Regions from separate parts of the Cupriavidus sp. FW305-3-2-15-C-LB2 genome, predicted to be linked through region 2. Evidence: predicted binding sites of a transcription regulator. Region 2 holds the regulator's gene; the other holds the start of a gene.

Region 1 (6,932 bases), on a different contig from region 2:
CCGGCGGCACCAACCTGTCCGCGGTGCCGGAACTGCGCCCGGGCGTGCCTGCCGGCTACCTGGCTACCGACGCGCGCCCGGACAGCCTGAAGCTGCTGCCCGCGCCGCCGGCGCAGGGCTCGGCAGCGCTGGCGCTGGATGAGGATGCCGCGCGGCAGGCCGGGACGCTGCGCGGTTCACCGCGCTGGCAAGTGGCTGGCGAGGATGCCGTGTTGACGTTCCCGCAGGCCGCCAGCGCATTCTCCTGCGCGCTGGGCGTGCCGGTCAGCGAGAAAGAAACGCCGTACCTGAACATCCTGCTGCGCCGCAGCCTGGTCGATGCCGGCCTGTCCACCTACAAGGCCAAGGACCACTACAAGCGCACACGCCCCTTCGTTGCCAACAAGACCCAGATGTGCACGCCGGCCGAGACCGCCAAGCTGGAAAAGGACGGTTCGTACCCGTCCGGCCACAGCGCCATCGGCTGGGCCTGGGCGCTGATCCTGGCTGAGGTCGAGCCGGAACGCGCCAATGACATCCTGGCGCGCGGGCGCGCGTTCGGCCAGAGCCGCGTGGTCTGCAACGTGCACTGGCAAAGCGATGTCAACGAGGGCCGCATGATGGCCGCGGCAACGGTGGCGCGGCTGCATGCCGACCCCACCTTCCGCGCCGACCTGGACCGCGCCCGCCGCGAAGTGGCGGCGGCACGCGCCAGCGGCGCGCGCCCGTCGCGCGACTGCCAGGCGGAGAGCGCGGCGCTGGCTCCCTGATCCACCAGGTGCCGGGGCCGGCTGCCGCAGGGTTACTTCACCGGGATAACCGTGCCGGCCGGCACCGGCACGGCGGTGACGCTGTTCTGCGGGCTGCCGCTGACAATGCGGTCGGAGTACGTCAGGTACACCAGCGTATTGCGCTTGCGGTCGACCGCGCGCACGACATGCAGGGCCTTGAACAGGATCGACATGCGTTCGGAGAAGACGTTGTCCTGTTGCCGGATCGGCCCCTTGAAGGCGATCGTGGCCACCTGCCGGCAGGCGATCGATGCCTCCGGCGGGTCTTCGGCCATGCCCAGCTGGCCCTTGATGCCGCCCGTGCGGGCGCGCGACACATAGCAGGTCACGCCGTCCACCTGGGGGTCGTCATAGGCTTCGATCACGACCTTGTCGGAGCCGGTCATGCGGAAATTGGTACTGACGCTGCCGATCTCCTCGGCGTAGGCGCCCGAGGCGGCCGTCAGACAGACGACGGCCAGGACCGTGCGGATGCGATTGCAGTAGCGCTTCATGGCGGGGTATTCAGGTCACCGACGACTTGATGTCGTCGTGGCGCTTTTCCATTTCCTGGCGCAGCGCGCGGCGCTGCTGGGCGGCGGCAAAGCGCTGGCGCTCCACCTCGTCGCGCGGCTCCAGCGGCGGCACCTCGGCCGGCGTGCCGTTGTCGTCCACGGCCACCATGGTGAAGTAGCAGCTGTTGGTATGGCGCACCAGCTTGCTGCGGATATTTTCCGTCACCACCTTGATGCCGATTTCCATCGAGCTGCGGCCGGTAAAGTTGACCGAGGCCAGGAAGGTCACCAGCTCGCCCACGTGGATCGGCTGGCGAAACACCACCTGGTCGACCGACAGCGTTACCACGTAGCGGCCGGCGTAGCGGCTGGCGCACGCATAGGCAACCATGTCCAGGTACTTGAGGATGGTGCCGCCGTGGACGTTGCCGGAGAAGTTGGCCATGTCCGGCGTCATCAGCACGGTCATGGAAAGCTGGTGGGACAGATCGTTCATGATGCGGGTACGGATTGCGGGGGCGGGATTTCTGGGGCGAACCTGCGACGGCGGCATTGCCTGACTGCACGCCGGAACGCTGGCGCCGGCAGTTTAACCCGGATCGTGCCCGCCGTTGCCGGCTGCAGCCCGGTACCGGCAGGCGTGGCCGTGCCAGGCAACAAAAAAGCGGCCTGCAAGGCCGCTTTTCACGCTGTGGACGCAAACTGCTTACTTCTTCTTGTTCACCGCGTCCTTGAAACCCTGCCCGGCAGAGAACTTGACCGTCTTGGCGGCCGGGATCTTGATGGTTTCACCGGTGCGCGGATTGCGGCCGGTGCGGGCGGCGCGTTTGCCGGCGCTGAAGCTGCCAAAGCCCACCAGCGTCACCGAATCGCCCTTTGCCACTGCCTTCTTGATACTGTCCAGCGCTGCGTTGAGCGCGCGCTCGGCGGCGGCATTGCTCAGTTCTGCTTCCGCGGCGATGGCCGATACCAGTTCACCTTTATTCATGGCTGATTTCCCTTGTTGGTCGTCGTCACCGATGTGCGTGCCTCGCGGCAAAGCCATCGATCGGCGCAGTCTAATCTGCCCGTCGCGCGTAGAGCAATCCCCAGTGGCACCAATGCGACAAAAAAACCCGCAAATCCTTGATTGAGGCCGGTTAGCGGGCAATTTTCCACGCTTTTCCCGCTTGCCAGAAGCCGGCTTTGCCGGGCCGTCCCGCAGCGCGGCAACGCCAGACCGGCCCGCGCGTGGGGCAAACCAGCAGCATAGGATAGATTCCCACAAATGGGGCGCCGCACCATAACGGTTCAGCCCGCGCCGCCGTTTCGCGCCATTTTGGCGCATCTGCACTATCACGGCGATGCCAGCGGCAACGCTACCAGCAGCGCCCGCCCCTGCCTGCGCGCGGCATTCCGGTGCGGTTTTACCCGACAAGGTGCACATGGCACCAGGATGCGGCCGTTGCTGGAATGCTTTTTGCGTACTCACGCTCCCATTTTGAGCATGAGGTCACTATGGACGACTGGAAGACCGGCACCGACGCCCTGTTTATCCTGCTAGGCGCCATCATGGTGCTGGCCATGCACGCCGGCTTCGCCTTCCTGGAACTGGGCACGGTGCGCAAGAAGAACCAGGTCAACGCACTGGTAAAGATCCTGGTCGATTTTGCAGTTTCGACCATCGCCTATTTCTTTATCGGCTACACCATTGCCTACGGCGTGCAATTCATGTCCGGGGCCGAAACGCTGGCGCAGAAAAACGGTTACGAACTGGTCAAGTTCTTTTTCCTGGCGACATTTGCCGCGGCCATTCCTGCGATTATCTCGGGCGGTATTGCCGAGCGTTCACGCTTCAACCCGCAACTGGTCGCCACCTTCGTGCTGGTAGGTTTTGTCTATCCGTTCTTCGAAGGCATCGCCTGGAACCAGCGCTATGGTGTGCAGGACTGGATTACGCGCGTGGCCGGCGCGCCATTCCATGACTTCGCCGGCTCGGTGGTGGTGCATGCGCTGGGCGGCTGGATCGCGCTGCCCGCGGTGCTGCTGCTGGGCGCACGGCGCGGGCGCTACCAGAAGGACGGCCGCATCAGCGCCCATCCGCCCTCAAACATCCCGTTCCTGGCGCTAGGCGCCTGGGTGCTGGCGGTGGGCTGGTTCGGCTTCAACGTCATGAGCGCGCAGACGGTCGACAAGGTCAGCGGCCTGGTGGCAATCAACTCGCTGATGGCAATGGCCGGCGGCACGCTGGCGGCCTGGGCGGCCGGACGCAACGACCCGGGCTTTGCCTACAACGGGCCGCTGGCCGGACTGGTGGCGGTGTGCGCTGGCTCGGACCTGATGCACCCGCTCGGCGCGCTGATCACCGGCGCGGTGGCCGGCGCGCTCTTTGTCTATATGTTCACGCTGGCGCAGAACAAATGGCATATCGATGACGTGCTCGGCGTGTGGCCTCTGCACGGGCTGTGCGGCGCCTGGGGCGGCATTGCCGCGGGCATCTTCGGGGCCAGGACGCTGGGCGGGTTGGGCGGTGTGTCGCTGGGCGCGCAGGCGATCGGCACCGTGCTTGGCATCGTGGTGGCGCTGGCCGGGGGCACCCTGGTATATGGCGCGCTGAAGAAGCTGGTGGGCATCCGGCTCGATGCCGAAGGCGAATTCAACGGAGCGGACCTGACCTTGCACCGGATTTCGGCAACGCCGGAACGGGAAACCAACTGGTAATGGCGCGCGAGCCGTCCTGATTTAAATTGACAAGCTGCGCAAGGCAGCTTGTCTTAACAATAATTTGCTTGCACTTCCGGTACGGCGTCTCAATAATTGCCGTGCCCATGTATTGCGCCGCAACAGCGCGCAGGGCTAGCACATTGCTGCCGGCTGAATCGGGGGATGTTGTGCCGGCGGCCGGCCGGACACCAACATGAAAGGACTACGCCGATGGATGCCACTACCTTCGATAACCTCAAGGCCCTGGTCGTCACCTACGCGACAGAATTCGGGGTCAAGATCCTGGCAGCCCTTGCCTTCTGGGTCATCGGCCGCTGGCTGATCCACTTTGTCGTGCGCATGGTGCAGAACGCGCTCGGCAAGCAGAAGGTCGATCCCACGCTGCTGCGCTATGTCGGCTCGATCGTCACCGTGACGCTGAACGTGGTGCTGGTGATCGGCATCCTTGGCTACTTCGGCATCCAGACCACGACCTTCGCCGCACTGATCGCCGCCGCTGGCGTGGCCATCGGCATGGCCTGGTCGGGGTTGATGGCGAACTTCGCTGCCGGTGCGTTCCTGGTGGTGCTGCGCCCGTTCAAGGTGGGAGACTTCGTGACGATCGGCGGCGTGACCGGCACGGTGCGCGAGATCGGCCTGTTCGCGACCTCGCTCGACACACCGGACAATGTGCAGACCGTGGTCGGCAACAACAAGATCTTCAGCGATACCATCCAGAACTTCACGGCCAACCCGTACCGGCGCGTGGAACTGAAAGCGCAGCTTGCCGGCAGCACCGACACCGCCCATGCGGCAGCGCTGCTGAAGGCCCGCATCGCGGAGATCCCCAACGTGCTGGCCGAGCCCCCGGTCGATGTCGAGATCCTGGAGTTCACGCTGGTCGGCCCGGTGCTGGCGGTGCGTCCGTACTGCCACAACGACCACTACTGGCAAGTCTATTTCGATACCAACCGCATCATCCGCGAGAGCTTCGGCCAGGCCGGCTATGCCGCACCAATGCCGGCGCAGATGGTGGTGGTGCAACAGGCTTTGGCGCAGCAGGCCGCCGCGCAACAGGCTGCCTGACGACGGCTCGCAGACGGTATCAGCGGGGGCCTGAGCGCCCGTAGTATCGCATCAGCACCGCGCCCGCGCCGCAGGCCGCCATCACCACGCCCAGCGGCAGCGCGGTGCCGTCGCGCCACAGGCTGACTGCCGCGCCGCCCAGCGTCCCGAGTGAAAACTGCAGCGTGCCCATCAGCGCCGAAGCCGTGCCGGCGCGATGGCCCTGATGGGCGAGCGCCAGTGCCGACGCATTCGGCGATACGCAGCCGAGCGCGCCGATAAAGACGAAAAAGCCCGCCAGCAGCACCGGCAGCACCGCCACGCCTGCAAGCGCGGCAACAGCCAGCGCCAGGCCCGCTGCACAGGCAGCCAGCAGCGCGCCCCCGAGCACCTGATCGAGCGAGCGGCCGCGCACCAGCCTGGCGTTGAGCTGCGACATCGTGATCAGGCCCAGCGCATTGGCACCGAACACAAAACCGTAGTGCGACGGCGCAATGCCGTGCAGCTCGATCAGCACGAACGGCGAGCCGGAGATATACGCGAACATGCCCGCCGAGCCGAAACCCGCAGACAGCGAATAGCCGAGGAATTCGCGATCCCGCAGCAGCTCGGCGTAGCTTTTCGCCACCGTGCCGAGCCTCAGCGGCGCCGCATGGCGCCGGTCCAGCGATTCCTCCATGCGCAGGTGTACCAGCAGCAGGATCAGCATCCCTGCCACCGCCAGCACCCAGAAGATCGCGCGCCAGCCCGACACCGAGAGAATGGCGCCGCCGACGATCGGTGCCAGGATCGGCGCAACCCCCATCACCAGCATCAGCGACGAGAAGGCGCGCGCCGACTCATGCGCCTCAAGCCGGTCGCGGATCACCGCGCGTGCCATCACCATGCCGGCGCAGCCGCCCAGCGCCTGCAGGAAGCGCCACAGCATCAGCGACTCCACGCTGCGTGCCAGCGCGCAGCCCACCGCGGCGGCCACATAGAGGCACAGGCCGACATAGAGCGGCGGCTTGCGCCCGAAGCGGTCGCTGAACGGCCCATAGAAAGCCTGCCCCAGCGCCAGCCCCACCAGGAATGTGCCGAGGGTCAGCTGCACCTGGCCGATGTCCACGCCGAGATCGCCGGCCAGCGACGGAAAACTCGGCAGGTACATGTCGATCGACAACGGCGCGATCGCCATCAGCGAACCGCAGATCAGCAGCCAGGCAGGAAAGCGCGCGGCCGAGGCAGCGCTGGTGGAACGGAGCATGGGAAGTATCCGGGGGGAACGGCGTTGTCATGCACGGCCAGCCTGCTTGCGCCGCAGCCCGCGCCTGCAACCCGTGAAAAGACGCAATTGTTGCACAGCATAACGAAAGCGGTACGGCACTGGCGTAGCCGGTTTTGAAACAGTCGTTCAGAAAAACTGCCCCGCCAAGGTCGGGTTCGATGATGCTGGCGAAGTTGGCGCTATTGGTGAATAGTGGTGTCAGGTCATTTGCGATCACGGCAGCGCGAATCCGGCGCTGCGGATGCCCTTGCGGGGTGGCGCGGCTTTCACCTGTGGCAAGGTGGAGGGTACAATGCCAGCCTGTCGGCGCAAGCCACACCGTCGGCCACGCAGAGACGGACGACAGTATCGGTCCCGGCAACGTTAGCCTGCATGAGAATACGACACACGCCGCTTTCCGCTTCGCTAGGCCCGGCCGCACTCGCGGCTGCGCTGCTGTTGCCTCAGCCCCAGCCCGGCAACGCCGCGCCGGCGCAGGCGCGCAATGTCGCCGCCTCGGCGCCGGCCCCAGCGATCGATGAGGCCGACCCGCTGTCACGCATGCTCAAGGGCGCTGCCACTGGCCAGAACACCGGCGCCGCCGGCGTGCCTGAATTGCTGCGCAACACCACGCGGCCCGACAACGTGCTGGCACGCGCCTGCCGCCAGCTCAAC
Region 2 (6,932 bases):
CGCCAACGGCCTGATCTTCAACAACGTCACGCGCGAAGTACAATTGCTCGGCAATGTACGCGGCACCATCATCACCGGGCCGACCCCTGGCCGCGCGCCGGGGTCCTGAGCCCCGGCCCGGGGGCCGCACCAACCCGCACCAACGTACCCAGACGCCCTCAAGCAACCCTGCCAACATGACTGCTTCCCTGACGACATCGTCCCGTCGACGCACCGCCCCGGCCCTGCTCGCCCTGGCCATGGCCTTCGGCCTGCTGGCCCAGCCCGCCCTGGCCGAGCGCGCGGACCGCGACAAGCCGATGGTGCTGGAGGCGGACAACGCCAGCTATGACGACGTCAAGCAGATCTATACGCTGACCGGCAATGTGGTGCTGACCAAGGGCACCATGATCCTGAAGTCCGACGCCGCCGAACTGCGCACCGATCCCGAGGGCTACCAGTTCGCGGTGGCCACCGCCAAGCCGGGCAAGCAGGCCTACATCCGGCAGAAGCGCGAAGGCGTCGACGAATACATCGACGGCTGGGGCGACCGCATCGAGTACGACGGCAAGCAGGAGTACTCCAAGCTGATCGGCAATGCCCGCATGGCGCGCCTGCAGGGCGCCAAGCAGGTCGACGAGATCCGCGGCGCGGTGCTGACCTACGACAGCCGCAAGGAGTTCTACACGGCTGCCGGCGGCGGTAGCGGCGATGCCGCGGCCGCCAATCCGTCCGGCCGCGTGCGCGCGGTGCTGTCGCCGCGCCAGGACCAGAAGGCCGGCGCCACGGGCAGCGGCGGCTCGCCGCTGGACCTGAAGCCGGCGCCCGCGCCTGCCAACAAACCCTGACGCCTGGCGCCGGCTGCGTGCATCGCATGCGGCCGGCGCCAGAAACGCCTGAACGCCAGACTGTGCCAATGACCGATACCGCAACCATCGCCGACAAGCCTTCCGTCGAAGCCTCCACCGTCCTTGCCGGCGGCAGCACGCTGGTCGTGCGCCACCTGAAGAAACGCTATGGCTCGCGCACGGTGGTCAAGGACGTCTCGCTCGACGTGAAGAGCGGCGAGGTGGTCGGCCTGCTCGGGCCCAACGGCGCGGGCAAGACCACCTCCTTCTACATGATCGTGGGCCTGGTGGCGCTGGACGAAGGCGATATCGTGCTCGACGGCGACCACATCAGCGGCCTGCCGATCCACGAGCGCGCGCGCATGGGGCTGTCGTACCTGCCGCAGGAAGCCTCGGTATTCCGCAAGCTCAACGTCGAAGAGAACATCCGCGCGGTGCTGGAGCTGCAGGTGAGCAACGGCAAGCCGCTGCCCAAGGCCGAGATCGAGCGCCGCCTGGATTCGCTGCTCGACGACCTGCAGATCGCGCACCTGCGCAACAACCCGGCGCTGTCGCTGTCGGGCGGCGAGCGCCGCCGCGTGGAAATCGCGCGCGCGCTGGCGTCGTCGCCGCGCTTCATCCTGCTGGACGAACCCTTCGCCGGCGTGGACCCGATCGCCGTGGGCGAGATCCAGCGCATCGTCAGCTTCCTCAAGGCACGCAATATCGGCGTGCTGATCACCGACCACAACGTGCGCGAGACGCTCGGCATCTGCGACCACGCCTACATCATCAGCGAAGGCACGGTGCTGGCCGCGGGCCAGCCCGAGGAAATCATCGCCAATGACGCAGTGCGGCGCGTCTACCTGGGCGAGAACTTCCGCATGTGATGCAGCGGCCTGCCATGGAGCGGCAGGCTATTCGCGGGCGCACGTGGGCCTGCCACAGCCAGCAGCGATCAGACCGCATAAGCGATAGCAATTTCCGTTCCAACAACGGAAAGATGCGCATAGAATAGGTCGCATGAAACCGTCGCTACAGCTCCGCCTTTCCCAGCATCTGGCCCTGACCCCGCAACTGCAGCAGTCGATCCGGCTGCTGCAGCTTTCCACGCTGGAACTGCAGCAAGAGGTCGAACAGGCACTGACGGAAAACCCTCTGCTCGAACGCGAGAACGACTGGATCGAAAGCCCGCTGCGCGTGGCGGCCGACGGCTCGGTCAACCTGCAGAGCGCACCGGCGCCCGCGCCGGCAGAGCCGCAGGGCAATGGCGAGGCCCGCGCCGACGGCGCGGCTGACGACGACAGCTATGGCGACAGCGGCAACGGCGACGACTATGGCAGCAGCGACTGGAGCCTGGACGACTTTGCCCGCCGCCCCCAGGGCGACGAGGACGAAAAAACGCCGATGCAGCTGCGCGAAGCCGAGCCCACGCTGCGCGAGTACCTGATGGAACAGCTCACGCCGCTGAAGATCTCGGCGCGCGACAAGGGCCTGGCCATCTTCCTGATCGAATCGCTCGACGACGATGGCTACCTGAGCGCATCGCTTGAGGAGATCTGCACGGAGTTGCCGGAAGAACTCGAGTTCGAGATCGAGGAGGTCCACGCCATCCTCACGCTGCTGCAGAGCTTCGACCCGCCCGGCGTGGGCGCGCGCAACGCCGCCGAGTGCCTGGCCCTGCAGTTGCGGCGCCTGACGCACCCGCAGCGCGAACTGGCCCTGAACATCGTGACCAGCCACCTGGAGTTGCTCGCAGTACGCGACTACACGCGGCTGAAGAAGGCGCTGCAGGTGGATGAAGCGGCGCTGAAGTCCGCACACGAACTGATCCGCTCGCTGGCGCCCTACCCCGGCCATGCATACAGCCGCCCGGAGGCGGACTTCGTGGTGCCGGACGTGTTCGTGCGCAAGGGAGGCGGCGGCTGGATCGCGCAGCTCAATCCGGATGTGATGCCGAGGCTGCGCATCAATGACATGTATGCGCAAATCCTGCGTGGCGCAAAGGGTGAGTCCGGCACCGCCGGGCTGCAGCAGAAGCTGCAGGAGGCGCGCTGGCTGATCAAGAACATCCAGCAGAGGTTCGACACAATCCTGCGTGTCTCGCAGGCCATTGTCGAGCGTCAAAAGAACTTTTTCAGCCACGGCGAAATCGCCATGCGCCCCTTGGTTTTGCGGGAGATTGCCGATACACTGGGTTTACACGAGTCAACCATCTCCCGGGTGACGACCAATAAATATATGGCAACGCCGATGGGTACTTTCGAACTGAAGTACTTCTTCGGCAGCCACGTGTCCACCGAAACCGGTGGCGCGGCTTCGTCAACGGCCATCCGCGCCTTGATCAAGCAACTGATAGGAGCCGAAGACCCGAGGAATCCCCTTTCCGACAGTCGCATTGCCGAACTGCTGGGCGAACAAGGCTTCGTTGTCGCACGCCGCACCGTTGCCAAGTATCGCGAAGCCCTGAAGATCCCCGCAGTCAATCTCCGCAAGTCTTTGTAGCCGAGCCCACCGCCTGCCTGGTGAGGCTCTTTCAGAAGGAGAAGCGCTATGAACTTCAAGATCAGTGGACACCACCTGGACATCACGCCCCCTCTGCGTGAGTACGTGGAAACGAAGCTGGAGCGAATCGTCAGGCATTTCGATCAAGTCATTGGCGTTAGTGTGCTGCTCTCTGTCGACAACCATAAAGAAAAGGACCGGCGTCAGTACGCGGAAATCAATCTACATCTCAAGGGCAAGGACATCTTTGTCGAAGCGCATCACGAAGACCTGTATGCAGCGATCGACGCACTCGTCGACAAGCTGGACCGTCAGGTGATCCGCTACAAGGATCGCGTGCAAGGCCACGACCGCGAAGCGGTCAAGTACCAGATGGCCGCAGCGCAAATGCAGCAATGACCGTGCCCGGCAGCCCCGCAGCGGGCTGCTGAATCAGGATTGAACAGGCAAGCCGCGCCAAGAAGCGCGGCTTTTTTGCGCCCTCGCGTTCCCGGTTGCCGCCGGCATGCCGCGCCCGCACTGGCGGCGCGGCCCGGCTGTGGCGCCGGAGCCGATGCTTTTCACCCGAATGAGCAAGGGTGTTCGCAAGCGCTGCGCCAAGGTGTATGCTGCGCCATACAAAGAGAGGGAATCCTGGCCGTGCCCCGCACCGGTGCACCGGCTCCCCGCCGCGGAGGCACCATTGCATCACCATGTATCTTTCTGCACCGGCTTGCCCCGTTGCGCTGCACAATGCGGGAGTAGTCGCTGCTCTATAATGGGCCGGACGCCTCCGGCCAGGCCAACGGCAGGCCGGAGCCAGCCCACTGCCCGGCGGAACGGTCCGCCCGCTAACTGAAATCCTGCGCATCGCCCATGAATCGTTTGGCCAAATTGCTGCCACCCGGCAACATCACCCTCGACGTCAGCGTCACCAGCAAGAAGCGTGTGTTCGAGCAGGCCGGGCTCCTCTTCGAGAACAACCATGGTGTGGCGCGCGCCATCGTGACGGACAACCTGTTCGCGCGCGAGTCGCTTGGATCCACCGGCCTGGGCGCCGGCGTGGCAATCCCGCACGGCCGCATCAAGGGCCTGAAGCAGCCGCTGGCCGCGTTCATGCGCCTGGCCGAACCAATTCCGTTCGAATCGCCCGATGGCAAGCCGGTATCGCTGCTGATCTTCCTGCTGGTGCCCGAACAGGCTACGCAGCAGCACCTGGAAATCCTGTCCGAAATCGCGCAACTGCTTTCCGACCGCGACATGCGTGAAGGGCTGGCCACGCTGCCCACGCCCGATGCCGTCCATCAGTTGCTGATCGCATGGCATCCCTGATCCCCTGATCCCTCAAGCGGGCCGGCACCAGACCGGGCAGGCGCCAAGGCGCTTCGCAAACCGCCCCACCAGTCATACCGCATGGAACTCACCGGCGTCACCTCCCAGTCCATCTTCGACGACAACGCAGCCGACATCAAACTCTCGTGGGTGGCCGGCCTGGAAGGTGCGGATCGCGCCTTCGATGTGGAGTTCGCCCGCGAAGCCACCTCCGCCGCCGACCTGGTGGGCCACCTGAATCTGATCCACCCCAACCGCATCCAGGTGCTCGGCAAGCCCGAGATCACTTATTACCAGCGGCTGGACGACGAGACCCGCAAGCGCCAGATGGGCGAGCTGATCCTGCTGGAGCCGCCCTTCCTGGTGATCGCCGACGGCATGGAGCCGCCGCCCGACCTGGAACTGCGCTGCACGCGCTCGTCCACGCCGCTGTTCACCACGCCGGTGTCGTCGGCCGCGGTGATCGACCACCTGCGCCTGTACCTGTCGCGTATCTCCGCGCCGCGCGTGACCATGCACGGGGTATTCCTCGACATCCTGGGCATGGGCGTGCTGATCATGGGCGAATCGGGCCTGGGCAAGAGCGAACTGGGCCTGGAACTGATCTCGCGCGGCCACGGGCTGGTGGCCGATGATGCCGTGGACTTCGTGCGCCTGGGGCCGGATTTCATTGAAGGCCGCTGCCCGCCGCTGCTGCAGAACCTGCTTGAAGTACGCGGTCTGGGCCTGCTCGACATCAAGACCATCTTCGGTGAGACCGCGGTGCGCCGGAAGATGAAGATCAAGCTGGTGGTGCAGTTGGTGCGTCGCAATGACGGCGAGTTCGAGCGGCTGCCGCTCGATTCGCAATACCTCGACGTGCTGGGCCTGCCGATCCACATGGTCAAGATCCAGGTGGCGGCCGGGCGCAACCTGGCCGTGCTGGTCGAGGCCGCGGTGCGCAACACCATCCTGCGCCTGCGCGGCATCGATACGCTGCGCGACTTCATGGACCGGCAGCGCGCCGCGATGCAGGCCGATGCAGTATCGCGCGGCCAGGGCCGCTTGCTCTGAGCGCCGGCGTTTTCATTTGCTTACAACGGCGTTGACGCAGAACGTCAACGTTCTTCAGGCATGCTCCGTTTTGTGCTGTAATGGGCATCGCGCCCGTTACGGAAGCTGCAACGCCGGCAATGGCGCGCGGCCATGAAGTTTTCCACACCCAGGAGAGCAAGCATGAAGAAATTGATCGCGATGTGCGCGCTGGTCACCCCGATGATCGCCGCCAGCGCTTTTGCACAGACCACCGCCACGCCGGCAACCCCCGCGACGCCAGCCAAGCCGGCGGCCACCGCACCGGCAACGCCGGCCATGCCTGCCACGCCCGCCACCCCGGCTACCCCGGACAAGCCCGCAGCCAACGCCCAGCAGGACAAGATGAAGGCCTGCAATACGCAAGCCGCCGGCAAGAAGGGCGACGAACGCAAGGCGTTCATGAAGGAATGCCTGTCCAAGGGCGCGTCCAAGACCCAGCAGGAGAAGATGGCCTCCTGCAGCAAGTCGGGCAAGGGCAAGAAGGGCGACGAATACAAGGCCTACATGAAGGAATGCCTGTCCAAGGCAGCCTGAGCCGCAACCAGCGCCGCAAGCTGACGACAAAAACATGGCGAACCGCGAGGTTCGCCATGTTTGCTTTTGCGCGTGGTGTCATGACGCCTTCATCACGTGATGCTATGCTTCAGTTGCTATGCGCATCATCCTCATCACCGGCATATCCGGTTCCGGCAAGTCCGTCGCACTGAACGTGCTCGAAGACGCAGGCTACTACTGCGTGGACAACCTGCCGGCTCAGTTCATCCCGGAACTGACCCGCTATCTCGACAGCCAGGGCTATACGCACCTGGGCGTCGCCACTGACATCCGCAGCCGCGAGTCGCTCGACCAGTTGCCCGACACCGTGCGCGCGCTGGCCGCTGAGCACCAGGTCGAGGTGGTGTTCCTGACCGCCAGCACCGACGCACTGGTGCAGCGCTACTCCGAGACGCGCCGCCGCCACCCGCTCTCGGTCCGTACCGACGGCGTGCCGGGCCCGGGCGGTGAACCCGCCTTCAACGACACCGCGCTGATGGAAGCGATCGAGATGGAGCGTGCGCTGCTGAGCCCGCTGGCCGAGGCCGCGCACCGCATCGACACCAGCAATGTGCGCACCAATACGCTGCGCAGCTGGATCAAGGAGCTGATCCGCGACGACAGCCAGCGGCTGACGCTGCTATTCGAGTCATTCGGCTTCAAGCACGGCGTGCCCAGCGATGCGGACATGGTGTTCGACGT

What was found. Region 2 encodes sigma-54, which starts transcription at its own class of promoters, with help from an activator protein. Its sites were predicted from a motif close to TGGCANGNAANCTGCTTT; they were not measured.
Region 1: AC3WRR_RS11730 (ammonium transporter) is a predicted target of sigma-54. The motif match lies at 2,713-2,730, and genes of this name have one in related genera.

What each region holds. Positions count from the first base shown of each region.
Region 1 covers NZ_JBYSZW010000012.1:105,644-112,575, reverse strand. The annotation lists gene AC3WRR_RS11750 (acid phosphatase) at 1-749, shown strand, start outside; gene AC3WRR_RS11745 (CreA family protein) at 782-1,264, opposite strand; gene AC3WRR_RS11740 (acyl-CoA thioesterase) at 1,275-1,760, opposite strand; gene AC3WRR_RS11735 (HU family DNA-binding protein) at 1,971-2,252, opposite strand; gene AC3WRR_RS11730 (ammonium transporter) at 2,762-3,964, shown strand; gene AC3WRR_RS11725 (mechanosensitive ion channel family protein) at 4,178-5,032, shown strand; gene AC3WRR_RS11720 (Bcr/CflA family multidrug efflux MFS transporter) at 5,052-6,257, opposite strand; gene AC3WRR_RS11715 (hypothetical protein) at 6,651-6,932, shown strand, end outside.
Region 2 covers NZ_JBYSZW010000048.1:35,955-42,886, forward strand. The annotation lists gene lptC (LPS export ABC transporter periplasmic protein LptC) at 1-109, shown strand, start outside; gene lptA (lipopolysaccharide transport periplasmic protein LptA) at 177-827, shown strand; gene lptB (LPS export ABC transporter ATP-binding protein) at 896-1,696, shown strand; gene AC3WRR_RS27600 (RNA polymerase factor sigma-54) at 1,830-3,311, shown strand; gene hpf (ribosome hibernation-promoting factor, HPF/YfiA family) at 3,360-3,710, shown strand; gene ptsN (PTS IIA-like nitrogen regulatory protein PtsN) at 4,167-4,622, shown strand; gene hprK (HPr(Ser) kinase/phosphatase) at 4,704-5,675, shown strand; gene AC3WRR_RS27620 (PsiF family protein) at 5,838-6,230, shown strand; gene rapZ (RNase adapter RapZ) at 6,349-6,932, shown strand, end outside.